3 regions of the Dysgonomonas sp. Marseille-Q5470 genome follow, and region 1 is predicted to be linked to each of the others. Evidence: riboswitches for the same ligand, from Rfam matches in the RefSeq annotation. Region 1 holds a riboswitch; each other region holds the start of a gene.
What was found. Region 1 has a riboswitch for cobalamin ahead of QOX35_RS05580 (cysteine-rich CWC family protein). Riboswitches for the same ligand answer to the same signal wherever they lie in the genome.

Region 1 (4,781 bases):
TATTGTTTTTGCTGACAGGCGTTATGGCTTTGTGTCTGAACTAAAGGTCAAAGGACGTACTCTTATTCTGCTAAAGCCATCTACTTTTATGAATCTTAGCGGAAATGCTGTTCGTTATTGGCTAAACCAAGAAAAGATACCGATTGAGAATCTTTTGGTAGTTGTAGATGATCTTGCTTTGCCTTTTGGTTCTTTACGCCTCAAAGGAAAAGGCAGTAGTGCCGGACATAACGGACTGGGTAATATACAATCTGTACTAGGAACACAAGATTATGCCCGCTTACGGTTTGGTATAGGTAACGAATTTTCTCGGGGTGGTCAAGTTGGCTATGTGCTCGATAATTTCAGTGACGAAGAGGAAAAAGAGCTTCCTGTGAAACTGGAGACCTGTGGCGAAATAATCAAAAGCTTTTGTCTGGCAGGTATCAACAATACCATGAACCAATACAATAATAAATAAAACCAAAGAAGTTAGAAACGAATATCTTTTGTATCTAATATATAACTTTGATAAATGATGTGAAGCCGGTCTTGTTTGCGGACATATTGGCAAAATTCTGATTTTATTATGAAAGAACCTAAAAACGAAGTACGTATAGACAAATGGCTGTGGGCTGTTCGTCTTTTCAAAACTCGTTCTATAGCAATAGAAGCATGTAAAAAAGGACGTATCTCGATCAAAGGAGTTACTATAAAACCCTCTCGATCAATTAAGGTAGGTGATGTGATAGAAGTGCGACGTCCTCCGGTTACTTATTCCTTTGAAGTCCTCAACCTTTCCGAAAACAGAATGGGAGCGAAGCTTGTGCCCGAATTTATGAAAGATGTGACTTCACCATCTCAACTTGAAATATTGGAAATGTCTAAGGTGAGTGGCTTTGTCGATAGAGCTAGAGGAACGGGGCGGCCAACAAAAAAAGACCGTCGGGAGTTAGATCAGTTTACAGAGGATTACTCCTTCTTTGATGATTGGGATTTGGAAGATTAAAAGCAGAAATTATTGTTCGAAACTTATTCCTTGCAGAACACACTCTTATGAAATAGTAATTCATTATACCATCAAAAACTTTCTTATTTATATTTGTTCTTATTTATAATTCTATATCTTTGTTACCATAATTGGTGTTATATATTCGAAGTCTTGGATATATAATGAAAAGGGAATCAGGTGTAAATCCTGAACAGTCGCGCTGCTGTAAGCTTCGCTAAACGTTTATACAAATCCTCAAAGCCACTGTTTTTCATAAACGGGAAGGTCGTATAAAACGGAAGTAAGTCAGAAGACCTGCCAAAAAAATAAATTTCATCTTTCGCGAAAAAAGATAGAAAGCTCAAGAGATTTTTCTCTGATTATAGAAAATTGATTTTGGTTGAAGTATTTATACTATGATCTCTTGCAATGTCATATTTCGGTATCTGCAAATGAGGTTGTATATTTTAAATAAACCTTCTCCTGATCTTATTATATATTCAATAACAATAAAAACTTACAACAATGAAAAAGATATGTCAAAGATGTTCGGCCGCTTTCAGCTGTAGAGAAGATCGCGTAGAATTGTGTAGCTGCCGTAGAGTTTCTTTAGTTTCAGGGGTGCGCGATTATATAAAAGATAACTATAGTGACTGCCTTTGTCCTAAGTGTTTAAGCGAAACAAATACTTACTTTTTTGCCTTTGATGTTAATCCTAAATTCATAAAAGACAAAAAATAAAGTATTTATAAGCAACACCAATACAAGGTAATAGCAAAAACTTATTTTTAATTTACAATTTATTATAAATTTAGTCTTTAATTCGTTTAATTGTATAGGTAAGTTTCCTTAAATTTGATGTTGGAAAACAACGCAGTTTGAATGTTTTCAAATCAAGTATTGAAGTTTGCAATCTCCTGTCACAAATGGAGATAGGAGATTGCAAATCGATATCGAACCGGATAGAAATAATAACTATAATAAATAAAATTAAACATGTTACAAGAGTTTACTTTAGGCGAAGGAAAGGCGATTATCAATTTCACTCTTAAGTTTTGCGACACGAGGCAAAAAATATTAAATAGTTACGGTTTTCATCGGGTTATTGAAGCTTTTATACAAAGATTGAAAAAGAATGATGTCATTATTTACGATTATTATATCAAAGAATTCAAGACTGACGAAGAATTTCAAAAAACACTAATAGAAGCATTCAAGCTACTTACAGTATGTAATCCCGATGAGGTGCAAAATGTACATAACAAGTATGCTATCTTCTTCAACGATAAAGATTTATTTATAGAGCTTATAGAGCTTCTCTATGGCTTCTGGCGCAGAATGGAACGTTATACTATAGTGCATAACAATTCCATCAGCAGCGGGTTGCAAAGTGTACGTTTTTTGCATGCCAACGAGTTGTTCAATGAATTGGTACTTTCTATCTACCGCCGCATTCAAGAAACCGTAATGGGGTATCAGCATCTTGTGTATCGCCAGCTTACCGCAGGTGCAAATGCAGGGTTAACTCTTAGTGACATTACTTGGAACTGCCCAATAGAATACAATGGGTTGACTTCTATTCCATTCATTACTTCTGTTATGTTTAAACCTCCGTTTATTTCGTATACAAAAAGAAATACACGCGACGGCATTTTTCAAGAACATACAACAAATCCGGTAGAAAATATTATTCTGAATGAAGATGACTGGTTCTTATTTCCTGCTAAAGTAGGGAATATGCTGACCTTTGTTTATTTCCACAAGGACTATATGGTTCACGGATTTGCCTTGTCCAATCTTTTTGAACTAGCTAAAGCCGGTGAATATATCGGTAAAAAACCCGATATAATATACGTGTTCGGATATCCTGATGGAATAGAAGAGAAACGTACTTTCTACTATAAGGATAAGAAAAATGATATTCTTATCGGTTACGCTAATCATTGCGACGATATCGACTATTTTGGCTATATGAAAAAAATGCTTCTTACACTTCATAACGTGAAGCAAATGGAGCAAGGGCGATTGCCGCTACACGGAGCTATGGTAAACATATTACTCAAGAATGGTACAGAAGCCAATATCGTTATTATAGGAGATAGTGGTGCCGGAAAATCTGAAAGTTTGGAAGCTTTCCGTACGCTTAATGAGAAATATATACGTCATATGCGTATCGTATTTGATGATATGGGTTACCTCAAAAAAGAAGAAGATGGTACGATTAAGGGGTATGGAACCGAAATCGGAGCATTTGTCCGTATCGATGACCTTGATCCTATGTATGCCTTCCAACAGTTAGAGAGAGGTATCTATTCTAATCCTGACAAAATAAATGCTCGCATTACAATTCCTGCTGCAACTTACGATGTTATCTCTAAAGGATATAAAGTAGATTATATCTTGTATGCGAATAACTATACTGAATCTGCTCAGAAGATTGAGTTTTTTGATAATCTCGACGAAGCGATTAAAATATTCGAAGCCGGAGCCCGCAAAGCAAAAGGTACTACGACCGAAAATGGTTTGGTAACATCTTATTTTGCCAATCCTTTTGGCCCTGTACAAGAAAAGGAGCTTGCAGGCAAGCTGATCAAAGAATTCTTTAATGATATGAATAACAATGGTGTAAAAATAGGAGAGATATACACCTCACTTGCTATTGACGGACATACGAAGGATGGACCTCAATTGGCAGCAGAAGAGTTGTTTACAATGATAAATAATGATTAAGTGGAGTGGAGATGAGTTAAGTATTAGCTCGTCTCTTTCTTCGATAAAATTTGCCTGACTACTCAACGCTTACTTAAACTTTTGATAATGTATGGCGTTAAATATTATAACGGAGAAAAATACAACTAATAATTAGAATAAACCTATGAACAATATGCAACAATCCTTGATGCACGACAATATCAAGATGCTTGGCCACTTGCTCGGAAAAACGATCAATGAGGCGAAAGGACAAGATATGGTCGACCTCATAGAAACAATCCGCAGGCTATCTAAAGCATCACACTCGGGTGATATTGAAGCACATAAATCGTTGGTTAAGACATTGCAAAATCTTAGGGATGAGGAGTTCTTGCCTGTAGCACGTTCTTTCAACCAGTTTCTTAACCTTACAAATACGGCAGAACAATATAATAGTATCTCTCCCCACGCACAAGGGGCTGAGAACCCGGTTAATTTTTCTGCAGTATATGAAAAGCTTAAAGCCGCTAACTATAGCGATAGCGATATAATCAAAGCAATAGAAGATATATCTATCGATTTGGTTTTAACAGCTCACCCTACAGAAATAAATAGACGCTCGTTGATCAATAATCTGAATCAAGTAGATCAATGCCTCAAGCTACTGGATCATGATGATTTGATCGAACATCAGAAAGTACAAATATTGCGCAGGCTCAAACAACTGATCGCTCAATATTGGTATACTGATGAAATTCGTCAGAATCGTCCGACCCCCAACGAAGAAGCAAAATGGGGATACGATGTAGTAGAGAATAGCCTTTGGGCTGCTGTACCAGCTTACATTCGTGAACTAGACGAGCAAATAAGAAATACACTCGCATATCGTATTCCGATCGATGCCCGTCCTATACATTTCTCATCATGGATGGGGGGTGACCGTGACGGGAATCCGAATGTGACAGCCAAAGTTACACATGATGTACTACTTGATAGCCGCCGCCGTGCTGCAACTCTTTTCTTATCAGATATAGAAATACTGGTGAAGGAACTGTCAATGGCAACCTGTACGCTCGAATTCAGAAATTACATAGGAAACTATGAAGTACAAGAGCCGTAT
Region 2 (4,781 bases), on a different contig from region 1:
TTCATATAACCAAAATAGTCGATATCATCGCAATAATTAGCATAACCGATCAATATATCATTCTTCTTATCCTTATGATAGAAAGTACGTTTTTCTTCATAGCCGTCAGGATATCCAAATACGTAAATCAAATCGGGTTTTTTACCTACATAATCATTGCCTTTAGCCAGCTCAAACAAGTTAGCAAGACCTAAACCATGACACATAAAATCTTTATGGAAATAGACAAAAGCTAACAAGTTACCAACTTTTGCAGGGTACAAAAACCACTCATCCTCATTCAGAATCAAATTAGCCAATGGATTTGTTTGATGTTCCTGGAAGATACCATCTCTGGTGTTCTTCTTCGTATATGAAATATAAGGAGGATTGATAACGACTGTTCCTATAAATGGTATAGATGCAAGCCCCTTATATTCAATCGGGCAATTCCATTGCATATCGTTAAGCATCAAGCCTGCATTCGCCCCTGCGATAGTCTGACGGTATACGCTATGACTGTATCCCATTACGGTTTCTTCTGTACGTCTGTAGATAGATAGTATCAACTCATTAAGAAGTTGGTTTGCTTGCACAAAGCGCACATTTTGAAGACCATCACCCATGCGATTATTATGAACAACAGTAACCCTTTCCAGCCTTCTCCAATAATTATACAGCATTTCTATAAGTTCTATAAACAAGCCTTTATCCTTAAAGAATGGAGCAAACTTATTATTTACTACCAAAAGCTCATCTATTTCACATACAGTCAAAAGCTTCATCACCTCTATCAAAGACAAGGTGAGCTCTTCATCAGTTTTGAAATCTTTAATAAAATAATCGTAAATAATCTGGTTATCTTTCTTTATTCTGAAAATAAAGGATTCAACCACCCGATGAAACGCGTAACTACTTAAAATTTTCTGTCTGTTATCACAATACTTCAAAGAGAAATTGATGATAGCACGACCCCTGTTTAATGTAAATTCTTGCAGCATCTTTGTTATTAATTAGTTAATATATTAGTATCAAAATATTTTTATCCCTAAATCTTTTATCTTCTTTATTTTCTTTACGCTCTTTTTACGAAACAATAATGCGGCAATACATATACCGATTGCTAGACAAAAGAGTAAAGAAGATGTCAATATAAAATTGTAAACCGTGTCATGCAATAAAAATGCTGTTTTTGCACTGGTCGTTCCCTCTTCATATATCCGTATACATCCCAGCATCGTCTTGTAGGCATACAAGCCCGGTATCATGGTTATACAAGCCGGCAATGTAAATACAACCGGAGGAGTATGTATCTTATGAGCACAATAGATACCCAAAAGCCCTATCACAACAGTGCCACTTAACGTAGCTGAGATCAAGCCAAAGTCGAAATACAACAACGTAAAACGAATAGCATGACCAAGCCCTCCCAGCAAACCGGCAACCAACAATCCCTTCTTTGGCGTTTCGAACAATAGTGCAAAACCTATAGCAACAAAAAAACTAAGAAGAGCGTCTTTCAATATATCTATTAGCATAATCAAAAGTTATTTATTCCTATTATTGTCATACTAATAAACATCCCCACAGCGATACATAAGAGAATAAATCCACCGAATGCTCCACGGGCAATACCTGTAGGGATATACCCTTCAAGCAAATCGATTATACTATTTATCAGAGGAACTCCCGGAATAAGGAACAATACAGAAGTAGCAATAGATGTTTGAGGCAAATAACCAAATCCCGACAAGATATTCAATCCTGATATGGTTGTTGCCACAAATGCTGAGCAGATTACAATAACCATCAGGTTAAACTTTCTCTTAATCATCTCCTGACGCACCGCAAGCCCGACAAAAGAGGCTACAAAAGCAAAAGCCCCATCTATTAAATTCCCTCCGGCCAGTAGGCATAACGATCCGCAAGCTATTCCAATAAACAGGCGAACAAGCCAAACGGAATAACGAGAGGTATCCTTCAACCTTTTTATACGCTGGTGCAACTCCTGCAAAGAAATCCGATCTTCGGCAAGTTCCCATGTCAGCAAACTGGTATTGGTGAGTATTCCAAAGTGTACCCCATGATGTATTATCTTTTTATTGGCCGTTACTATGTTTTCCTCATTACCCATATCGGTTACTGATACCGATACAGCAGTAAATGATATCAGCATTTCTACTTTATAGTTTGTCTTCTGTGCTATACGTTGTACATTCCTATTAATTCTTTCACAGTGGGCTCCCGATTCAAGCAACAGGGTACTGACCTCCAATATGATGTCTACAAATTCTTTCAACGACAACTCTTTGTCTGAACGTGTGTTTTCTACATCTGCACATCGATCATCAACATGCGAATAATCAAGAACGTTTGCGCGCATTTCTTTCTAAACTTTTTACGATTAAACATAAATGTAAAAAGCTCTTTTGAACTTCACAATGCTGCAATAAGAACACACCTGGATAATAACATCTCCTCCGACAAGAGGGATGAATGAAATTATTAGACATAACACTTTTATCGCGAAGCATTGTCAATCCGATTTAAGGCAGGTATCCTGGCTTTCACCATTTCTATTTTCCTTCCCATCTCTGCACGAAACAGTGGATTTTTAAATAGAAACTTTCGCGGTGATTACAGTTGCGCGACAGCTCAGGACTTTCACCTGATTCCCTATTCTCCTCAATATCTGAGGCACCTTAGCGGTTGAAGAATAATGATAAAGAACTTTCGGGAGGCAAAGGTATAGGAAAAAATAATAAATAGCACATCTTTTTTATTTTTTCCTATACAAAAAGATATAAAAGAAAACAAAAAGAGAAGAGTCTCAATCAATAAGCATTTTTGCATTAAATGTTTATTTTTATGCTTAAAAACATATAACTTTGTCACAGGTTTTGGTGTCATTTACTATATCCATAGAAAATGATGAAAAGGGAATCAGGTGAAAATCCTGGACAGACCCGCTGCTGTAAGCTCCTCCAAAGACTTTGAACAATACTCTATCCACTGTTCTTACACTGAATGGGAAGGATGCTTAAAGATAAAGTAAGTCAGAAGACCTGCCAAGACCATATAGTTTGAAGCTTTCGATGAATAAAGCTGAAGATTTAGGATGGGATTTTTTCAAATAGAAAAAGCCTTCTCTATTTTATTTTTATTCTGTTACATTTATTTAAATACGTCTGTATTTATTTCTTATTCTATTCCACGTAAGCTCTGAAAATTGAGTACTTAGAAATTTATTTTATAATCAAATGGAAGCATATAAAAACTTTAAAGGCACACGGTGGCAAGAGGAAATCAATGTAAATGATTTTATACTCCAAAACTATAAAGAATACACAGGAGACGAATCTTTTCTACAAAACCCTACTGAAGCAACAATCAAGCTATGGGAAAAGTTAAGCACAATGTTTATTGAAGAAAAAGAGAAAGGCATATATGATGCCGAGACTCGAATACCTTCTCAAATTGATGCTTATGGACCCGGATATATAGACCAAGAGCTGGAAAAAATTGTAGGGGTTCAAACAGACAAACCGCTAAAAAGAGCAATATTCCCTAACGGAGGTCTCCGTATGGTGAAACAGAGTTTGGCCGAATATGGTTATAAACTCGACAAAGGGACAGAAGAAATATTCTCAAAATACAGACGCACACACAACGAAGGTGTATTCGCTGCTTATACCGACAGTATCCGCAGAGCCAGAAGCAATGGATTGTTAACGGGCCTACCCGATGCTTACGGACGTGGACGTATTATCGGCGATTATCGCAGAGTAGCTCTTTACGGTGTAGATCGATTAATCTCGGAACGAGAAAAACGTTTCCAAGAATGTGACCCAATTGTGATGACAGACGATCTAATTCGTCTTCGTGAAGAGCTAAGTTCGCAAATAGAAGCATTACTAGCCTTGAAACGTATGGCTGCTTCGTATGGCTTCGACATTTCTCAACCGGCGAATACAGCCCAAGAAGCTATCCAATGGACATACTTTGGATACCTGGGTGCTATCAAAGACCAAAATGGTGCAGCGATGAGCCTGGGACGTGTAACTACTTTCCTCGATATCTATATTGAAAGAGATTTACAAGCAGGCTTAATAAGCGAGATAGACGCACAAGAGCTTATTGATCATTTTGTAATGAAGTTGCGCATAGTCCGTTATCTTCGCACAAATGAATATAATGAACTATTTTCGGGAGATCCGGTATGGGTAACCGAATCGATCGGAGGTATGACAAACAACGGAAAGTCGATGGTTACGAAAAATAGCTACCGTATGCTTCATACACTATACAACCTAGGGCCTGCACCTGAACCTAATCTAACAATATTATGGAGTGACCGTTTGCCCGAAAGCTGGAAGCATTATTGCGCCAAGGTTTCTATCGACACTTCATCACTTCAGTACGAGAATGACGACCTAATGCGTCCTCAACTAGGCGATGATTACGGTATCGCATGTTGTGTATCGCCAATGCGAATAGGACACCAGATGCAATTCTTCGGGGCAAGAGCGAACTTACCAAAGGCTCTACTATATACAATCAACGGAGGTAAAGATGAAATAACCAAAGCTCAAGTATTACCAAAACATTGGGTAGAAAAGGTATCAGGAGAGTATCTTGACTTTGAAGAAGTTTGGGAGAAATTTGACCGCACCTTGGATTGGGTTGCCGAAACTTACGTAAAGGCATTAAATATCATCCATTATATGCACGATAAATATTCATACGAGGCTTTAGAAATGGCTTTGCATGATGTTGATATCGTTCGGACACAAGCTTTCGGC
Region 3 (4,781 bases), on a different contig from region 1:
AATACCAAGCAAATATTCAATCAGGTTTCGCCCCGTCTGTCTTTATCATATAGGCTTATAGCTAATTTGAATGCCAACGCTAATATCGGACGATATTTCCAGCTTCCACCTCTTACAGCAATGGGATTGAAAGATAACAATGGTATGTTTGTAAACAAGGGATTGGATTATATGCGTGTTGATCAGGTATCGGCAGGCTTCAATTATCAGTCGATAAAGAATTTCGAAATATCTTTAGAAGGTTTTTATAAATATTACAACAATATGCCTTTATCTGTGCAAGACGGCATTCCTTTGATGAGTAAGGGTGACGACTACGGAGCGATAGGGAACGAACTGCTTGTATCGGATGCAAGAGGTAAAAGCTATGGTGTGGAATTATTAGCAAGATGGCTAGTCGCTCGTAAAGTAAATGTTTTATCTTCATTTACTTTATTCAAAAGTCAATTTGCAAAAAAAGAAGGCAAGTATCTTCCTTCGGCTTGGGATAATGGATATATATTTAATCTTACAGGAACCTATTATTTTAATTCAAATTGGAGTCTAGGAGCAAAGATAAAGTCGATAGGTGGAGCACCTTTTACTCCTTACGATAAAGACAAATCCTCGCTGGTTTTGGCTTGGAATGCTTCGGGAAAACCTTATCTCGACTATACTCAATACAATACTTTGCGTAACCCTTCATATACTCAGCTAGACTTGAGAGTAGATAAAACTTTTTATCTGAACAAGTATATGCTTGGTCTTTACCTCGATTTACAGAATGTAACACGAAGTTCGTTCAGAAGACAAGATGTAATTGTAAGTACGGGAAACATCATAAATCCACAAGCACCGATAGAAGAACAACGTTACGAGATGAAAAACTTGAAACGTTCGAGTGCATCTATAATCCCTACCATTGGAGTGACATTTGAATTCTAAAAATTAGTAAGATTAATTCATTTTAAAAGATTTATCTTTGTAATATAAAATAGCCTTCACTTAGCATTGATATGTATTGAGCAACATTCACTCATATTTTAGATTATCTATTTTACATATATAAAGATAAATGTTTTATAAAAAAATTATTCCAATAAAGGCTCTACAAGATTACATCCGATATTTTTGGATATTGGAGGACTTTAAGAATAATTCTAGTGATAAATGTTTTAAGATTATCCCGGATGGACTACCGGCATTAATATTCCAACAAGAACCAAACTTGTTTTTTGATAAAAAGGGACATGCGTTACCTCAATTGTATTTATATGGGCAATATTCTAAATATACGGAGCATACAGTTAGTGGATACTTTAGCGTTATTGGCGTATATTTGCAACCAACGGCTTTAAAAACAATTTTTGGATTAGATGCTTTTGAGTTAAATCATCAAAATATTTCACTTGAAGACATTGTGAGGGATGCTATTCTTGAGCAACTTGTTAACGCAATTTCTTTAGAAGAAAAAATAAGCCTAATCTCTTCTTTCTTCCTTAAGCAAATAGAAAGAGTCAAAAATAATCATAAAAAGTTGGTGCATGCTTCGACATTATTACAAAATGGAAAAACTCTTAAAGAAATCCAATTAGGAATGAATTTGTCGGAGCGAACATTAGAAAGAATTATAAAACAGTCTGTTGGATTATCACCAAAGATATTTTCACGGATTATGCGTTTTCAAGACGGTTTAAATTGTTTGCGTCAGACAAATTTTGAAAATTTTACAGAACTTGCTTATCAATATGATTATTTTGATCAATCGCACTATAACAGAGAATTTAAAGAATTTACAGGAACTAATCCTAGAAATTTCATACTAAATTCAAAAGAGTATTTAGCTAACTTTCCTCAATGGCTTATCTAGCATTTGCTAGCGATGTATTATTTCTACAATTCAATTTACGAGAACTATTGTATTTCTTTTTCTGAGAGTTGTCGGTTTTATCCAATTTCAAATAATACACTACCTATACTTTTGCATTACAAAAGAAATACCGCTTTGGTATTTGGATTGCTTATTTAAAGAAAAATTGAAATGAATAGTGATAAAATCAAAAGAATCGTCAGATTAAATCCCGAGAATATATCAAAGCCTGTTGGAAAATATTCACATGTGACTATAATTCGTAAAAATTCAACTCTATACACTTTCTCCGGACAGATTGGAACTGATAATTATGGAGTTATTCCAGATAGTATGAATGAACAGTTATACAATACATTTAGGAATATTGAACAAATTCTGGAAAGTCAGGATTTAACTTCCGACGATGTTATAAAAGTCAATATCTGGGCTACAGAAGATATTGATTGGGATTTTTTGGACGCAAGATGGGAAAATCTATTTGGTACAATATACCCATCTATGACTATTGCTTATGTGAAGGCATTGGGTTTACCAGAGCTTAAAATTGAAGTTGAAATTTGGGCTTCAAAATAAAAAATATTAATACCTTTGCACTCAGATTTCGGTATTACAATTTCAAAATAGTGAAGTTGTAATAAAAGGGAACCCGGTGTGAATCCGGGGCTGTACCTGCAGCTGTAATTTCTCATAAAATCGGTTGAAAATCCCATGCCACTGTTTCGAAAGAAATGGGAAGGCTTTTAACCGGAGGATAGCCAGAAGACCTGCCAGATCTGACAAATAAACACCAAGCTTCCAGGGATAGGAGTGGTTGTGCAATACATCTTGTATTCATTGCTATTTTATTAATTTTCAGGAAACTCGTTGTTTTATTTTATTAGTTTTTTACAATAATAAAATAAGATATGAGGCATTACATATTTTTGAAGGCAGTATTGGTATGCTGCGGAATATACGAACATACAAAATCCGTATCTCTAAACATATTTATTGTAACTACTACAGGTATTCAGTTGCTTACTTTTTGTTGAATTAAGCAGATTGTAACTATAATAATTTTAAATAAATATGTCTGATTTCGTTACATTTGTATCTCTTGGGCCAGGTGATGCCGAACTTATAAGCCTAAAAGCCTTAAACGCTTTGCAACAAGCAGATATTATTCTCTGCCCCTCGACTGTTTCACCAGTCGGAAATATGTTATCTCGTAGCCGTGATATTTTATTGGAACTGAATATTAATGATTCTGTTATTTCTCTTTTTGATGTACCGATGAGTAAAGACCGATCACAGGCTATACTCTGTTATAAGGAAGTTGCTGGACTTATAGAAAAGCATTATGAGAAAAGATTAAAAATAGTTGTAGTAGCAGAAGGAGATGCAGGATTTTACTCTTCAACTCATTATATATCAGATAATCTTATATCAAAAAATATTCCTACAGAACGTATTGCCGGCATTCCAGCGTTTGTTGCCTGTGCAGCTCTTGCCAATATCCATATAGCCAAACAAGAAGAAGAATTGCATATCATTCCCGGGATAATATCATCGAATGATTTAACGAAAAGAATAGCAACAGGAAACTCTATCGTGATAATGAAACCTTCTCAATCGGAACAGGCTATAAAGCAGGCTATGTCTTCAATAGATAAAGTGGAAATACATTATTTTGAGAATGTAGGAATTAAAGAAAAAGAATTCTATACGCAGGATATACATAAAATAATAGATCGCAAGTTTCCTTATTTCTCACTATTAATAATTACAAAAGAATAATCTGGATGAAAAAACTACTTTTTACCTTATTTACTCTGGTTATTGCATTTTCGGGCTGTAATCAAAATAAGAATGCAAAAACTATCGGAGATCGAAACACTGCAGATTCTATGAATATTAAATATGCCAAAGGTTTCAAAGTGATTAGCTTCGCAAACTATAAATTAGTTGATATAACCGATCCATCCGGGGAGAGCGATATGCATTACAAATACGCTCTGGTCAATAGAGGGAGTAACAAAGAAGGCATACCTGCTGATTATCAGATTATAGAAATACCTGTCCGCAGTGTAATTTGTATGACCACACTGCAACTATCGAACTTTATTAAGCTCAAAGCATTGGATAAGGTTGTGGGGATAACCAGCACTCGCTTTCTTTTTAATGAACAGATAAATAGACAACTCAAAGAAGGCAAGACCAGTAAAATTGGTATAGAAGGTGAATTTGACAATGAGGCAATTCTCGCCCTAAATCCGGATATTATACTTGTTTCACCATTCAAAAAAGGGGGATACGATGCGATTCGAAACCTGGATATACCATTAATTAGTTTTTTAGGATATAAAGAAAGTTCTCCTTTGGGACAGGCTGAATGGATTAAGTTCATTGCTATGCTATTAGGAATAGAAGAACAAGCCAATAAACAGTTTGATGATATAGAAAACAAGTATAATAAATTAAAAGTATTGTCTGCTTCTGTTTCAGAACGTCCCACAGTGTTGAGCGGTGAATTACATTCGGGGAACTGGTATGTAGTTGGAGGAAACAGCTATCTGGCACAACTATTCAGAGATGCAGGAGCCAATTATTTTATGAAAAATGATAACGAATCCGGAGGTTTTTATGTTGATTTCGAAACTGTTTATTCGCAGGGGGCAAATACTGACTATTGGCGGATGGTGAATAGCCACGATGGAACATTCACTTACGATGCTTTGAAACAAAGTGATACTCGATATGCAGATTTTAAAGCTTTTAAGGATAAAAAGCTTATATATTGTAATCTGCGAGAGAAACCTTTCTATGAAAATACTCCTGTAGAGCCCGAAGTAGTTTTAGCCGATTTGATAAAAATATTTCATCCGTCATTGTTACCCGAATATGTTCCTGGTTATTACGAATTACTTAAATAAATGAAACGTCCCCTGAT

Region 2: linked by a shared signal. The riboswitch ahead of QOX35_RS00345 (threonine/serine exporter family protein) and the one ahead of QOX35_RS05580 (cysteine-rich CWC family protein) in region 1 are both predicted to bind cobalamin.
Region 3: linked by a shared signal. The riboswitch ahead of QOX35_RS12905 (precorrin-2 C(20)-methyltransferase) and the one ahead of QOX35_RS05580 (cysteine-rich CWC family protein) in region 1 are both predicted to bind cobalamin.

What each region holds. Positions count from the first base shown of each region.
Region 1 covers NZ_CATNVE010000002.1:541,839-546,619, forward strand. The annotation lists gene pth (aminoacyl-tRNA hydrolase) at 1-460, shown strand, start outside; gene QOX35_RS05575 (RNA-binding S4 domain-containing protein) at 569-988, shown strand; cobalamin riboswitch at 1,104-1,307, shown strand; gene QOX35_RS05580 (cysteine-rich CWC family protein) at 1,496-1,711, shown strand; gene QOX35_RS05585 (phosphoenolpyruvate carboxykinase (ATP)) at 1,967-3,700, shown strand; gene ppc (phosphoenolpyruvate carboxylase) at 3,855-4,781, shown strand, end outside.
Region 2 covers NZ_CATNVE010000001.1:71,314-76,094, forward strand. The annotation lists gene QOX35_RS00335 (phosphoenolpyruvate carboxykinase) at 1-980, opposite strand, end outside; gene QOX35_RS00340 (threonine/serine exporter family protein) at 1,011-1,517, opposite strand; gene QOX35_RS00345 (threonine/serine exporter family protein) at 1,520-2,362, opposite strand; cobalamin riboswitch at 2,513-2,697, opposite strand; cobalamin riboswitch at 2,864-3,066, shown strand; gene pflB (formate C-acetyltransferase) at 3,240-4,781, shown strand, end outside.
Region 3 covers NZ_CATNVE010000008.1:73,467-78,247, reverse strand. The annotation lists gene QOX35_RS12920 (TonB-dependent receptor) at 1-924, shown strand, start outside; gene QOX35_RS12915 (DUF6597 domain-containing transcriptional factor) at 1,055-1,849, shown strand; gene QOX35_RS12910 (RidA family protein) at 2,021-2,425, shown strand; cobalamin riboswitch at 2,437-2,638, shown strand; gene QOX35_RS12905 (precorrin-2 C(20)-methyltransferase) at 2,921-3,628, shown strand; gene QOX35_RS12900 (ABC transporter substrate-binding protein) at 3,634-4,764, shown strand; gene QOX35_RS12895 (iron chelate uptake ABC transporter family permease subunit) at 4,765-4,781, shown strand, end outside.